4 regions of the Halalkalibacter flavus genome follow, and region 4 is predicted to be linked to each of the others. Evidence: riboswitches for the same ligand, from Rfam matches in the RefSeq annotation. Region 4 holds a riboswitch; each other region holds the start of a gene.
The links. Region 4 has a riboswitch for thiamine pyrophosphate ahead of thiE (thiamine phosphate synthase). Riboswitches for the same ligand answer to the same signal wherever they lie in the genome.
Positions count from the first base shown of each region.

Region 1 (3,169 bases), on a different contig from region 4:
TCGATTAGAACTGGAGTGATTTGTGGAACCGATAATTCTATTTTTTTGCCATGATTTTCAAATGTTAACTTTTGAAAAGGAACTGAAGCAACGTCGTTCTCGCATGAGGATGGCGCATGATAACAAGTATAGTTTATCATCATACTAGATCCCCTCTTGATTGTTGAGCCGAAGCTAGAAATTGTTCAACCGCTAATGAACACCCTTTTGCTTCTGCTCCTTCTGCTCGACCTAACAAATAAAATCCATCGCCCGCACTGACACCTATATCCTCTGTTAAAATGCCCATAACTGAATTTAAATTTGCTAAATCATAGTGAACGATAATCCCTCTTTCTCCTACGGGTTTCTTCTCCATTCGTTCGATATCCATGACTACCGTTCTAACCCAGTGCGGTGCATGTTTCGTTGGGTTGTGATACTCAACCTCGTTATGAAGAAAGTTTCCATCATACATTTGAGAGCTTAACTCTGTCATTCCATACATATTGAGGCAATTTTCTAAAGGTAACGAAAATAACCTGCTCATCTCTGTTTTAAACTCATTTGGTTCCATTTCTCGCGATCGTCCTTTGGCTCCCCCTGTATCCATTAAGCGACTTTTAGCAGGTAATTCAAAGTTCAGATTTCTATTTCGACACTCATCTAAGAAATGAATAAAGGAAAAAGTCGCTCCAATCAATAAAACCGGTTCCTTATTTTTTTCCGTTTTTTGTAGTTCTTCAACCAGTTTCTCTACTTGAAATTCATCTTTTGAAAAAAAGTATAAACTATCTTCTGTTCCAAATGATTGTTTAGCGATATGTAAATAATGTGCCAATGACGAATTTGGCAACACTTCTTCTTCCGGAAAAAGAACAAACATTTTTACCTTTTCAAGATCAGGGATAATCGCTAACTTAAAAAAGGTCTTCATAGATAAATCATAGATGTCTAAATCTCGGTGATAGTTTTTACCTTTTTTTTCGGGATTCGTTGTTCCGCTTGTCATAAATAACGCTTCTGTTTTCTCCAATGGATGACTTGATAAAGTCGTTAATTTAAACGCATCAATCGGTACAGGAGGGATCTCTAAAAAGTGTTTAATGTTTCTAGGTGAGACACGACGTTTTCTACAAAATTTTCGATACGTTTGGTTGTGGTTATATTGGAACTGAAAAACATTCAGAGCCATTTGATTAAATTGTTCATCGTTCGTAGTAGGTTGATTAATAAATTTTCTAAGTTCTTGTTTTAATGTTTCATATGTAGCTAACAATATCTAACACTCCTCTTCAACATTAACAAAACCGCTTCCTATCTCGAAAGCGGTCATCAATCTTCACTATGTTTTCTCAAAATATAGCTGATTAAATGATGTCCACTTCCCTACGCTATGATTACATAGTTCAGGTTCAAAGGGTTTAAAACAACGCTTTAATCTCAGCCAACTTCGGCTCCCCTAGTGGTAAAAATTCAATATAGTTGCTCAATAAATCATATCATTAAATACGTCTTCTCGCTATAGTTGTCCAAACAGCAAAAAAGCCTTGAGTTACCCGAAGGCACTGAAAAAGTGATGTTCCCTTTTTCAGTGCCTTCAGTTACCCCGAGGCCTTTATTATCCATTCACAACTTGTACTCTCTCATCTTCCTCTAACACGCGTACGAATTCGCCCTCGTTATAAGGATAACCCGCTTTTGTAATTTTTACTTTTACAAGCTTCCCAATCATATCTTCAGTAGCAGGAACTTTTACTTTTAAATAGTTGTCGGTATATCCGATGAATAAACCGCTATTTTTATCTTCCTTATCACGCTCTTCGGGAATTACTTCAAGCACTTCCCCTTCAAAATGCGATGCGTACTCTTTTGCTAGCTGATTAGATAATTCAATTAAACGGTGAACACGTTCATTTTTAATCTCTTCATCAACTTGATCTTCCATACGAGCAGCAGGTGTCCCTGTACGCTTTGAATATGGAAACACATGTAGTTCACTAAACTTATGCTTAGCAATAAAATCAAACGTTTCTTGGAACTCCTCTTCTGTTTCTCCAGGAAATCCAACGATCACATCAGAAGTTACAGCAAGTCCTGGTAGAACTTCTTTCAAACGATCTAAACGCTCACCAAAGAATTCCATCGTATACTTACGGCGCATACGTTTTAACACAGTATTTGACCCTGATTGCAATGGAATATGCAGATGTCGCACAACTTTATTTGAACGGTCAATCACATTAATAACTTCATCAGTTAATTGACTAGCTTCAATCGATGAAATACGGATTCGCTTTAATCCGTCTACTTTTTCTAAGTCTTCAAGTAAACGTGCAAGACTGTAATCTTTCAAGTCTTCCCCATATCCACCAGTATGAATTCCGGTTAAGACAATCTCTTTATAACCAGCATGAACCAACTGTTCGGCTTGTTTAATTATTTCCTGTGGATCACGTGATCGCATCAAACCACGAGCCCATGGAATAATACAAAATGTGCAAAAATTGTTACAGCCTTCTTGGATTTTTAAAGAAGCACGCGTACGATCAGTAAAAGCTGGCACATCAAGCTCTTCGTAAACACGCGACTTCATGATATTTCCTACCCCGTTAATTGGTTCTCGTTCACGTTTGAACTGATCAATATACTCAAGCATCTTCACACGGTCTTGAGTCCCGACAACAATATCGACGCCAGGAATCGCCATAATTTCAGCAGGAGATGTTTGAGCGTAGCACCCTGTTACACAGATAACGGCATCAGGATTTTTACGGATTGCACGACGAATCACTTGTCGGCTTTTTTTATCGCCTGTATTTGTTACTGTACATGTATTTATGACATAAACATCTGAAGTTGCTTCAAAATCAACTTTTTCATAACCTTCATTATGAAACAGCTGCCAAATCGCTTCTGTTTCGTAATGATTTACTTTACAACCTAATGTATGAAAGGCAACAGTAGGCATTAATATCACCTCATTAATTCGAAATGGTACGAAATCGCAGCAAGCACATAAAGAGATGCCGTTTCCGTACGTAATATCCGTGGTCCAAATCCACAAGCAATAGCACCTTGTTCAGTTAATTGACGAAGCTCTTCTTCAGTGATTCCACCTTCAGGTCCGATAATCACTAAAACTTTCTGCCCAAGCGTTACTGATGCTAACTGCTGAGCCAACTGAACT
Region 1 covers NZ_JAWRVK010000056.1:8,947-12,115, forward strand. The annotation lists gene SAY88_RS22430 (acyl-CoA reductase) at 1-143, opposite strand, end outside; gene SAY88_RS22435 (LuxE/PaaK family acyltransferase) at 140-1,258, opposite strand; TPP riboswitch at 1,349-1,453, opposite strand; gene mtaB (tRNA (N(6)-L-threonylcarbamoyladenosine(37)-C(2))-methylthiotransferase MtaB) at 1,601-2,950, opposite strand; gene SAY88_RS22445 (16S rRNA (uracil(1498)-N(3))-methyltransferase) at 2,956-3,169, opposite strand, start outside.
Region 1: another riboswitch for thiamine pyrophosphate. It lies ahead of SAY88_RS22435 (LuxE/PaaK family acyltransferase); the one in region 4 lies ahead of thiE (thiamine phosphate synthase).

Region 2 (3,169 bases), on a different contig from region 4:
GAATACGAAATTGAACATGGAGACTTGATTCATTTTCATTACGCTTCGATTGAATAGGCATGTCAATTCGCCGAATTACGTTGCTAGCCATGCTCAGTGCTCTTTGTGTGGTAGGCCGAATGGCTTTTGCTCATATTCCTAATGTTCAACCGGTTACGTCCATTATTATAATCACAGCGATGTTTATGGGACCGGTCAATGGCCTCATTCTAGGTTTTGTCAGTACGGTATTAACGAATATGACATTAGGAACAGGCATATGGACCTTTTGGCAAATCATTTCTTGGTCTGTGATTGGGCTTCTCTCTGGCTGGATGGGAAGAGCTCATACGAAGTGGGGTATACCTTTCCTTGTTCTCATCATGTACGCAGGATTTTGTGGTTATTTTTATGGATTTGTCATCTCGTTAAATATGCTGTTCATTAGCGATCGCTTTATCGCGTATTACTTAGCTGGGCTCCCATTTGACACAAACCATGCGATAGGGAATATGATTTTCTTTTCACTCCTTTATCCAGTCATGAGTAGGGTTTTTGTTCATTATTTAAAGAAAGGTCCATTTTCATCGATATAATGAAGGATGTTAAGCTTAAAGGGGCTTTTGAAAAGCAAAATCTTTGTTACAGTGGGATAAAGATTAAGGTATATATTATTTGAGGCGGAGATCGTTACGATTTTCGTCTCTTTTTTCAGGTTTCTTGGGAGAATTGGGCATTATGAAAGGCTTGTTCGGTGTTATGGGAAAGGGGATTAGGTGTTCATAAGAGGGATGAAGACCTGATTGTTGCTCTGGGAAAGGGAATTGGGTCTTCATAAAGGGATGAAGACCTGATCGTGCTCTGGGAAAGGGGATTGGGTCTTCATAGGAGGGATGAAGACCTGATTGTTGTGTTAGGAAAGGGGATTAGGTGTTCATAAGAGGGATGAAGACCTGATTGTTTCTTTGGGAAAGGGGATTAGGTCTTCATAAGAGAGATGAAGACCTGATTGTTTCTTTGGGAAAGGGGATTGGTCTTCATAAGAGGGATGAAGACCTGATCGTTGCTCTTGGAAAGGTATTGGGTCTTCATAAAGCAAATGAAAGCCCGTTCGGTGATATAGCAAGGAGAAAGAGGTCTTCAAGCGTCCGGGAAAAGGATCGCGCTCTATTCTAACTAGAGGGTGGTAATTGCATTAAATAGTTGTTTAAAAGAACAGAATATTGTACAAAGTCAAAATGTGTGATAAGCTTTTCTAGAAAATTTATGAAAAATAATAGGGGAGCTATGAGGTTGGCTGAGAGGATATCCCGATGAAGATATCGACCCTTAAACCTGATCTGGGTAATGCCAGCGGAGGGATGTTTATTAGAATTACATGTTGACATGTAAAGTCTACACGCCTCTAAGGTGTGTAGACTTTTTTTGTGAAAGGAGGGTTTCATGGAACGTTTGCGTCAGTCGATCCGTTCAGTGGCTCCAGCGATCATTGCCATTATTATGTTTCTTGTCGTATGGGAAGTGGCTGTCTGGATTTGGGACGTTGAAAAGTGGATCTTACCAGCGCCAAGCTTGATTGTTCTTACGTTATTTGACACGTGGCATCTATTACCGGAACATATCTGGATGACCACAAAAGAAGCGCTGCTTGGTTTCTTATTAGGAATTATCGTTGCGTTAGTAATGGCTTTTATTTTAGATTTTTCACCGTTTTTACGTAAAAGTTTTTACCCGATTCTCTTATTCTCGCAAACGATTCCTATTATTGCGATTGCGCCGTTACTCATTATTTGGTTTGGTTATGGGATTTTGCCTAAAGTTCTTGTCGTTGCATTAGTCACTTTTTTTCCGGTAGTCGTTAGTGTTGTTGAGGGACTGCAATCAAGTGATCGCGATATGATCCGGCTTGTTCGGTCGATGGGTGGATCGCAACTGCAGGTATTTTCTTCTGTCAGGTTCCCGCATGCATTACCTTATTTATTTACAGGGTTGAGAATTGGGGCTACATATAGTGTGCTGGCAGCAGTAATTTCTGAGTGGGTCGGTGCAAGTTCTGGGTTAGGTATTTATTTAATCAAAGCTCAAAGCTCGTTTGCGACAGATAGGGTCTTTGTTGTTATTGTGTTGATTTCACTTTTAAGCTGCCTTTTATTTTTAGTTGTTGTACTACTCGGCAGACTCATGATGCCGTGGAAACATAAGTCTCATAAAAAATAAACAAATTAGGTCTGAGGAGAGAGTCCGATGTCAAAAAAATTAAGTGCATTTTTATTTTTCATTATCATGCTTATGTTAGTTGGTTGTAACCAAGCAGAAGAGTCAAGTCAAGGGGGAGAGGCCGAAACGGAGGTTGAATCGGAAACAGGGGAAGAGTTACCAGCTGAATCTACAGAGTTAATGGAAGCAACGTTTATATTAGATTGGGTTCCTAACACAAATCATACGGGTATTTATGTTGCGAAAGAAAAAGGGTATTTTGAAGAGGAAGGGATTGATTTAACGATTATCGAACCAGCTATGGAAGGAGCCGTACCAGTTGTCGCAGCAGGACAAGCTGATTTTGGGATTGGCTCTCAGACAGGCGTGACAATTGCTAGATCAACAGGTATTCCAGTTGTTTCGATTGCAGCTGTCATTCAGGAGCACACATCTGGTTTTGCTTCCCCAGTTGAGAAAGACATTACATCACCAGAGGATTTTGAAGGAAAGACATATGGTGGATTTGGTGGTGCGGAAGAAGAAGCAATTTTGGATACGGTATTAAATCAGCATGGGGTTGATCCTTCTTCGGTAGATAATGTGATTGTTGGATCTGCTGACTTTTTTGCGAATACGAAAAGAGACATAGATTTTCAATGGATTTTTTATGGGTGGACAGGAATTGAAGCTGAAGTTCGTGGTGAGGACATTAATATGATTTACCTTAAAGATATTGATCCTGTTTTTAATTATTATTCTCCTGTTATTTTTAGCAGTGAAGCCGTGATTGAAGAGCAGCCTGAGCTAGTTGAAAAGTTTGTAAGAGCTGTCTCGAAAGGATATGAATTTGCGGTTGAGCAGCCATCAGAAGCTGCGGAGATCTTAATTGCCGCTAGCCCAGAAACAAATGAAGAACTGATTCGTGCATCACAAGAGTGGTTAAGCCCACGTTACAAAGGGGATGCAGAAAAATGGGGTATTCAAGAGGAAC
Region 2 covers NZ_JAWRVK010000076.1:2,474-5,642, forward strand. The annotation lists gene SAY88_RS23910 (DUF4430 domain-containing protein) at 1-57, shown strand, start outside; gene SAY88_RS23915 (ECF transporter S component) at 60-575, shown strand; TPP riboswitch at 1,248-1,359, shown strand; gene SAY88_RS23920 (ABC transporter permease) at 1,423-2,196, shown strand; gene SAY88_RS23925 (ABC transporter substrate-binding protein) at 2,224-3,169, shown strand, end outside.
Region 2: another riboswitch for thiamine pyrophosphate. It lies ahead of SAY88_RS23920 (ABC transporter permease); the one in region 4 lies ahead of thiE (thiamine phosphate synthase).

Region 3 (3,169 bases), on a different contig from region 4:
ACTATATGACCTAGTAATATAAAGCTTCTACCTTTTGACAATGCAAACACCTTTTATAAAGTGGAGTACTTTCAAATGAATGGTGACACTTATTTTGTACGTCCTTTAAGTGAGTTTCCCAGTAAAGCAGATCCTCCCTTAATTTATCAATTTTCCTTTGAATATCAGGCACCTTCACCACGTCAATCCTCCTTAGATGTTTACTGATAAATTTTCCCGCCAGACTTCTTAAACTGCTCAGCTTTTTCCTTCAAGCCTTTTTCAATCGCTTCGCTAGTTTCTAGTTTATTTTCTTTCGCATATTGGCGAATGTCATGTGAAATTCTCATACTACAGAACTTCGGACCACACATCGAGCAAAAATGAGCCGTTTTCGCCCCCTCAGCCGGTAGCGTTTCATCATGGTATTCTAGTGCCCGTTCCGGATCAAGTGCTAGATTAAATTGGTCTCTCCAGCGGAATTCAAAACGAGCTTTTGACAAAGCATCATCACGAACTCGTGCACCTGGATGCCCTTTTGCTAAATCAGCAGCATGAGCGGCAATTTTGTACGTAATAACCCCTTCACGTACATCTTCACGATTAGGTAATCCGAGATGTTCTTTTGGTGTTACGTAGCAAAGCATTGCTGTACCAAACCAACCAATCATCGCAGCACCAATAGCTGATGTGATATGATCATATCCAGGAGCAATGTCAGTCGTTAATGGACCTAGTGTATAAAATGGTGCTTCGTGGCACATTTCCAACTGCTTATCCATGTTTTCTTTAATTAAGTGCATTGGTACATGTCCTGGTCCTTCCACCATGACTTGAACATCATGCTGCCAAGCTAGCTTTGTTAGTTCGCCGAGAGTTTCTAATTCCGCAAATTGGGCTTCATCATTTGCATCAGCAATGGATCCTGGTCGTAACCCATCTCCTAAAGAAAACGCGATATCATATGTTTTCATAATCTCGCAAATTTCTTCAAAATGAGTATATAAGAAGTTCTCTTGATGGTGATATAAACACCACTGTGCCATAATCGAGCCACCTCGCGAAACAATACCTGTTAGACGTTTTACCGTTAATGGAACGTATCGCATGAGAACACCCGCATGGATCGTAAAGTAATCAACTCCTTGCTCTGCTTGCTCAATCAACGTATCACGATATACTTCCCACGTTAAATCCTCTGCAATCCCATTGACCTTCTCAAGTGCTTGATACAGCGGAACCGTGCCAACGGGAACAGCAGAATTCCGAATGATCCACTCACGTGTTGTGTGAATGTTTTTACCTGTCGATAAATCCATCATCGTATCAGCACCCCAGCGCGTTGCCCATGTCATTTTTTCAACTTCTTCTTCAATTGATGAAGAAACCGCCGAATTCCCAATATTCGCATTAATTTTCACATGGAAATTGCGTCCAATAATCATCGGTTCTGTTTCAGGATGGTTGATGTTTGCTGGGATAATCGCTCTACCGCTTGCAACCTCCAAACGCACGAATTCTGGATCAAGATTTTCTCTTATTGCGATAAACTCCATTTCAGGTGTAATAATACCTTTTTTTGCATAATGAAGCTGTGTTACATTTTTACCTTTTTTCGCACGTAACGGCTTTCGTTCTAACCCAGGGAAGACATGAGAATTGGCACGTGGGTCTTCTGCCGAAATATACCCGTTATCCTCTGGTTTAATCTTACGCCCTTCGTACTCTTCCACATCATTTCGTTCTTTAATCCACTTGCTGCGAAGAGCAGGAAGCCCTTTTGTTATATCAACTTTGTAATGATGGTCCGTGTATGGACCACTTGTGTCATATACGCGAACTGGCGGATTTTCCTCTTCCCCAACCGTTCCTGATGTCGGACTTAATTCAATTTCTCGCATAGGTACTTGAATGTCAGGCCTCGAACCTTGGACATACACTTTTTTACTGCCTGAAAAGCTAGACATAATTGAAATGTTTTTTTCATTTAATGAAGGTGTGGACATTGAATTCTCTCCTTTTGAAATAGAAAGGACAAAATCTAGACATAAAAAGGAAGGAAGCTGAAGATACATAAAAAAGCCGGAACCAAACAATTGGTTTGGACCCGGCTAATTGATAGAAGTATAGTCAATAAAAATCTTTCTTAAACTTCCCCACGCTGGTATGATCCAGATCAGGTCCAAAGGGTCAACAATCTTTAACGTTCATGTTTCTCAGCCCAACTCATTGGACTCCCCTAGTTAATTCTATTAAATTAATTTATATTGTCATTATATAGGAATCTACAATAAATTCAAACACTTTTTTAGAATTTTTTTCATACACCTCCATTCATTGCCTATGGAACATTGGTTAAAAAAGTTATTTTGTGCTAAAGTTTTTACGTACTATTGATTGAAAGGAGTCTTTATGAAACCAAACGTTCTTGTCTATATGAGAGTTGATAAACGAGTCATTAAAGAATTGGAAAAAGAGTACGAGGTAACAAGTTTCCATAACCATGAATACATAGGAAATCCAGATTTTGACCTTGCATTAAAAAAAGCTGAAGGCATTATTGGACTTGCATTAAAAGTAACGAAAGAACTATTAGACAACGCTCCCAACCTTAAAGTCGTTTGTAACGTATCCGTTGGCTATGATAACTTAGACCTTGAAGAATTAACAAAACGGAAAATACTGGCTACAAATACACCGGGAGTCTTGGACGATACAACAGCAGATGCAATCTTTGGTTTACTGCTTTCAACTGCTAGAAGAATTCCCGAGTTAGATCAGTTTGTAAAGTCAGGACAGTGGGATATTTCTCTCCAACCAGATCAATATGGCGTAGATGTACATCATAAAACTCTAGGAATTATCGGAATGGGGAATATTGGCCGAGCTATAGCGAGAAGAGCTCATTTCGGCTTTGGCATGGATATTCTTTACCATAACCGCTCAAAAAACAAAGAGGCTGAGGAGTTATATCAAGCATCATATTGTGACTTCGATGATCTTCTTACGCAATCAGATTTTGTTTGTTTGATGGTCCCAGCTACGAAAGAAACGGAAAAATTGATAGGAGTAAAAGACTTTAAGAAAATGAAAAAAAGTGCTATTTTCATAAATGGATCCCGTGGAAAAAATGTCGATGAAGAGGCTCTTTATCATGCTTTAGTCAATAAAGAAATCCATGCAGCTGGTA
Region 3 covers NZ_JAWRVK010000002.1:186,672-189,840, forward strand. The annotation lists gene thiC (phosphomethylpyrimidine synthase ThiC) at 201-1,985, opposite strand; TPP riboswitch at 2,116-2,230, opposite strand; gene SAY88_RS02220 (2-hydroxyacid dehydrogenase) at 2,392-3,169, shown strand, end outside.
Region 3: another riboswitch for thiamine pyrophosphate. It lies ahead of thiC (phosphomethylpyrimidine synthase ThiC); the one in region 4 lies ahead of thiE (thiamine phosphate synthase).

Region 4 (3,169 bases):
TGCCAGGACTTCTGTTGCTTTTAGTGTTTCAATCGGATCAGGAAGCAACGTTTTCTCGTCTACACTGATTTCTACCTTAATCCAATCACTCAAGCCTGAAGCCTTTGCCAATCTTGCAATTCGAATTGCCTCTTCTGCTGTTTTCGCGCCCGAAGTGTTGGGCAAATAGGTAAAAGACATACCTTCTAAATGTTGTAAAATAGCATCCTCATTCGGAGCTCCTAGATTGACTCGTCTAATAGCAAAGGTCAACACCTCAGCTTCGGATGCCTTGATTGCTTCATTTTGGACAAATGGATTTGGATACCTACCCGTCCCAAGGAAGAAACGCGAAGATAATTCTTTACCTGCAATCGTTAATTTTTTTTGTTTCATCTCAGCCACCTCCAACGAATTGAACAAGTTCAATTCTCATGCCTTCTTTTAGTTCAGTCCCTGACCAATTGGTACGTTCAATAATATTTCCATCTACCTCAGTTACAACAAGATGTGGTTCGAGTTCAAAATGTGACACCACTTCTTCAAGGCTAGAAACGTCTACGTGATGTTCTTCCCCATTTATAATTAAACGCATCTACTATTCACCCTTTTTCCGCTAATATTTTTGTAAATTGCTGACAAACACCTTTTACATCTTTTGCACCAACAATTTCAGATATCATACAAATTCTAGTTGCACCTGCATCTAATACCTGATCTACATTGTGCAGCTTAATTCCGCCGATCGCCACAAACGGAATATTGATCTCTGCAATAACTTGCTTAATATACTCAGTTGTAACAGGATCGACGACATCTACTTTACTATTGGTATGAAAAATCGGCCCAACCCCAATGTAATCAGCTCCACCCGCTTCAGCCTCGCGAGCTTCCTCAATTTTGTGAGTGGAAAGTCCGATTATTTTATCTTGTCCCATAATCTTCCTTGCTTCAGCAAGAGGCAAATCATCTTGGCCAATGTGTATGCCATCTGCATCAACTGCAAGAGCAACATCAATGTGGTCATTTACAATAAACAACACATCATGCTTTCTTGTTAATTCACGTAGTGACTTTGCTTTGTTTAGCACATCTCTTTTGCTACTCGTTTTATCTCGTAACTGGATAATATCAACACCACCCAAAATTGCTTCTTCCATTACTTCTACAAGGTCTCTGCCTTGATGAAATTCTTCACCTGTAATCGCGTATAACTTAAACTCTCTCATGAGTAACCCACCTTTTTATACATAAAATCGAAAAAAAGCCGCATCCGAACATACGGAATACGGCTCAGATGACTTCCCTACGCTGGCGTGATCCAGATCAGGTATGAGGGTAAAAGGATAACCTTTTTCTCAGTCCACTTATGTGGACACCCCTAGTCTATAATACATACTAGTTATACAGTTATTATGACATACTGACTAAAAAAAGCAAGAGGCCAAGTTAACATCTTATTCTTCTATAAGAGGAATAGACGTCCCTTCAGACAAGTCCATAACCATCTCGAAGCGATCTCCAAATAGCAAGAAAGATCCTTCAGGTGAAACATGAATAGGAACATGCCTTTCTAATACAGTCAGCTTTTCTTCAGCATCTCTTTGAATATCATAAGCAACCAACTCAAAACCATCAGTGTAACTAAAGAAATCACTGCTATATTGTGGTCTTAAGTAGTAAAAAATTCCATGTACATCATCATAAGAGTAATAAGGGATCCACCATTGTTCCGAATATGTGTTAAGAATGGGCATGTCAATATGCCTAAAAGCATTTTGCTCATCATAAAATGTGTATGTGGAATACAGGTCATATACAGATTCCACTGTTACAGAGAGCGAGAGACCATCCGGGAAACTCATATATGCAATTACAGCATCCTGCCATTTTTTCACCTCCCCACTATTTACATTGACTTCATATAGAGGTGCTTGAAAATTAGGTTCGAGTTCTTCCCATTTTAAATACCCGACATCAGTAGCCGAAATCCATTGTACATAGGACTGTTCCAAATCGATACTTCTCACTTTCGTTTCAGCTACATCAACTACATACGTTTCAAATTCCCAATCTGGTAAAAAAGCAATCAAAATAAACGTATCAAGTTTATATGGATTCCAGTATGCAGTATATTCTTCGCCGTAATCTTTGATCGTCTGCCTTATCTCACCATTCCGGTCAATAATAACTAAGTGAGCCTCATTATCTACCGTTATATGCGAAATAGCAAATAAAGAGTAATCGGCATTAGCACGGACCTCTGTAATCCACCCGCCCACCTCAACAAAACTTGATGAATGTCCTGTAGAAAGGTGATGTTTATAAAGACTTGAACGCTCTTCTTGTTCTTGCAAATACAAAAGCGTATCATCGTCAAACCAACCTATAATTTCCGTTACAACATGTTCGTTTTGTATAGGTGTAATATCAGCCCCTGTAAAGAAAGAGGTTGATACATCTCGCTTAATTGGTTGATATTCGAAACTTCTTGGTAAGGGTTGACTCTCTAACGGAGCTTGGGTACAGGCTGAAACCATAAAAAGAATCCCAATAATATATACAATTCGCTTCATCTTTCCCCTCCCTCTCATTTAAGCACTTTCGTCTATAGTATTAGACGAAAATAACCCCTTAGACGTTTCAATTTTTTCACACAAAAAAGAAAGATACCTCACACCTTCCGGCCCACTAAATTACTACATTATAGCAGAAAGAGAGATATTTGTACTATGTTTTAGTAAAATAAAAATAGGCACTTATAAAGGTGATTTTACCTTTTAAGTGCCTTCTATACATAAGTCAATGAATCTTACATTTCACCATCTATAAACCTCGAACCAGCAATTCCAGGATTCGTCATTTCCTTTGGATCAAGAATTTCATTCAATTCCTCTTCCGACAAAATTCCTCTTTCAAGACAAATTTCCCGAACTGGCCGATTTGATTGAATTGCTTCTTTCGCCACCCTAGAAGCTACCTCATAACCAACATGAGGATTAATCGCTGTTACAATTCCAACACTTCTTTCAACCATCTGACGGCAATGTTCTACATTAGCAGTCATTCCCTCAATTGCATATTTCCTAAAGACACTTATTCCATTTTGCAAAATTGAAAAGGACTGCAATAAATTAAACACCAAGACGGGCTCCATAACATTTAGCTCTAATTGACCAGCCTCAGAAGC
Region 4 covers NZ_JAWRVK010000016.1:22,725-25,893, forward strand. The annotation lists gene SAY88_RS12090 (thiazole synthase) at 1-375, opposite strand, end outside; gene thiS (sulfur carrier protein ThiS) at 377-574, opposite strand; gene thiE (thiamine phosphate synthase) at 582-1,208, opposite strand; TPP riboswitch at 1,266-1,372, opposite strand; gene SAY88_RS12105 (YqgU-like beta propeller domain-containing protein) at 1,437-2,555, opposite strand; gene aspA (aspartate ammonia-lyase) at 2,792-3,169, opposite strand, start outside.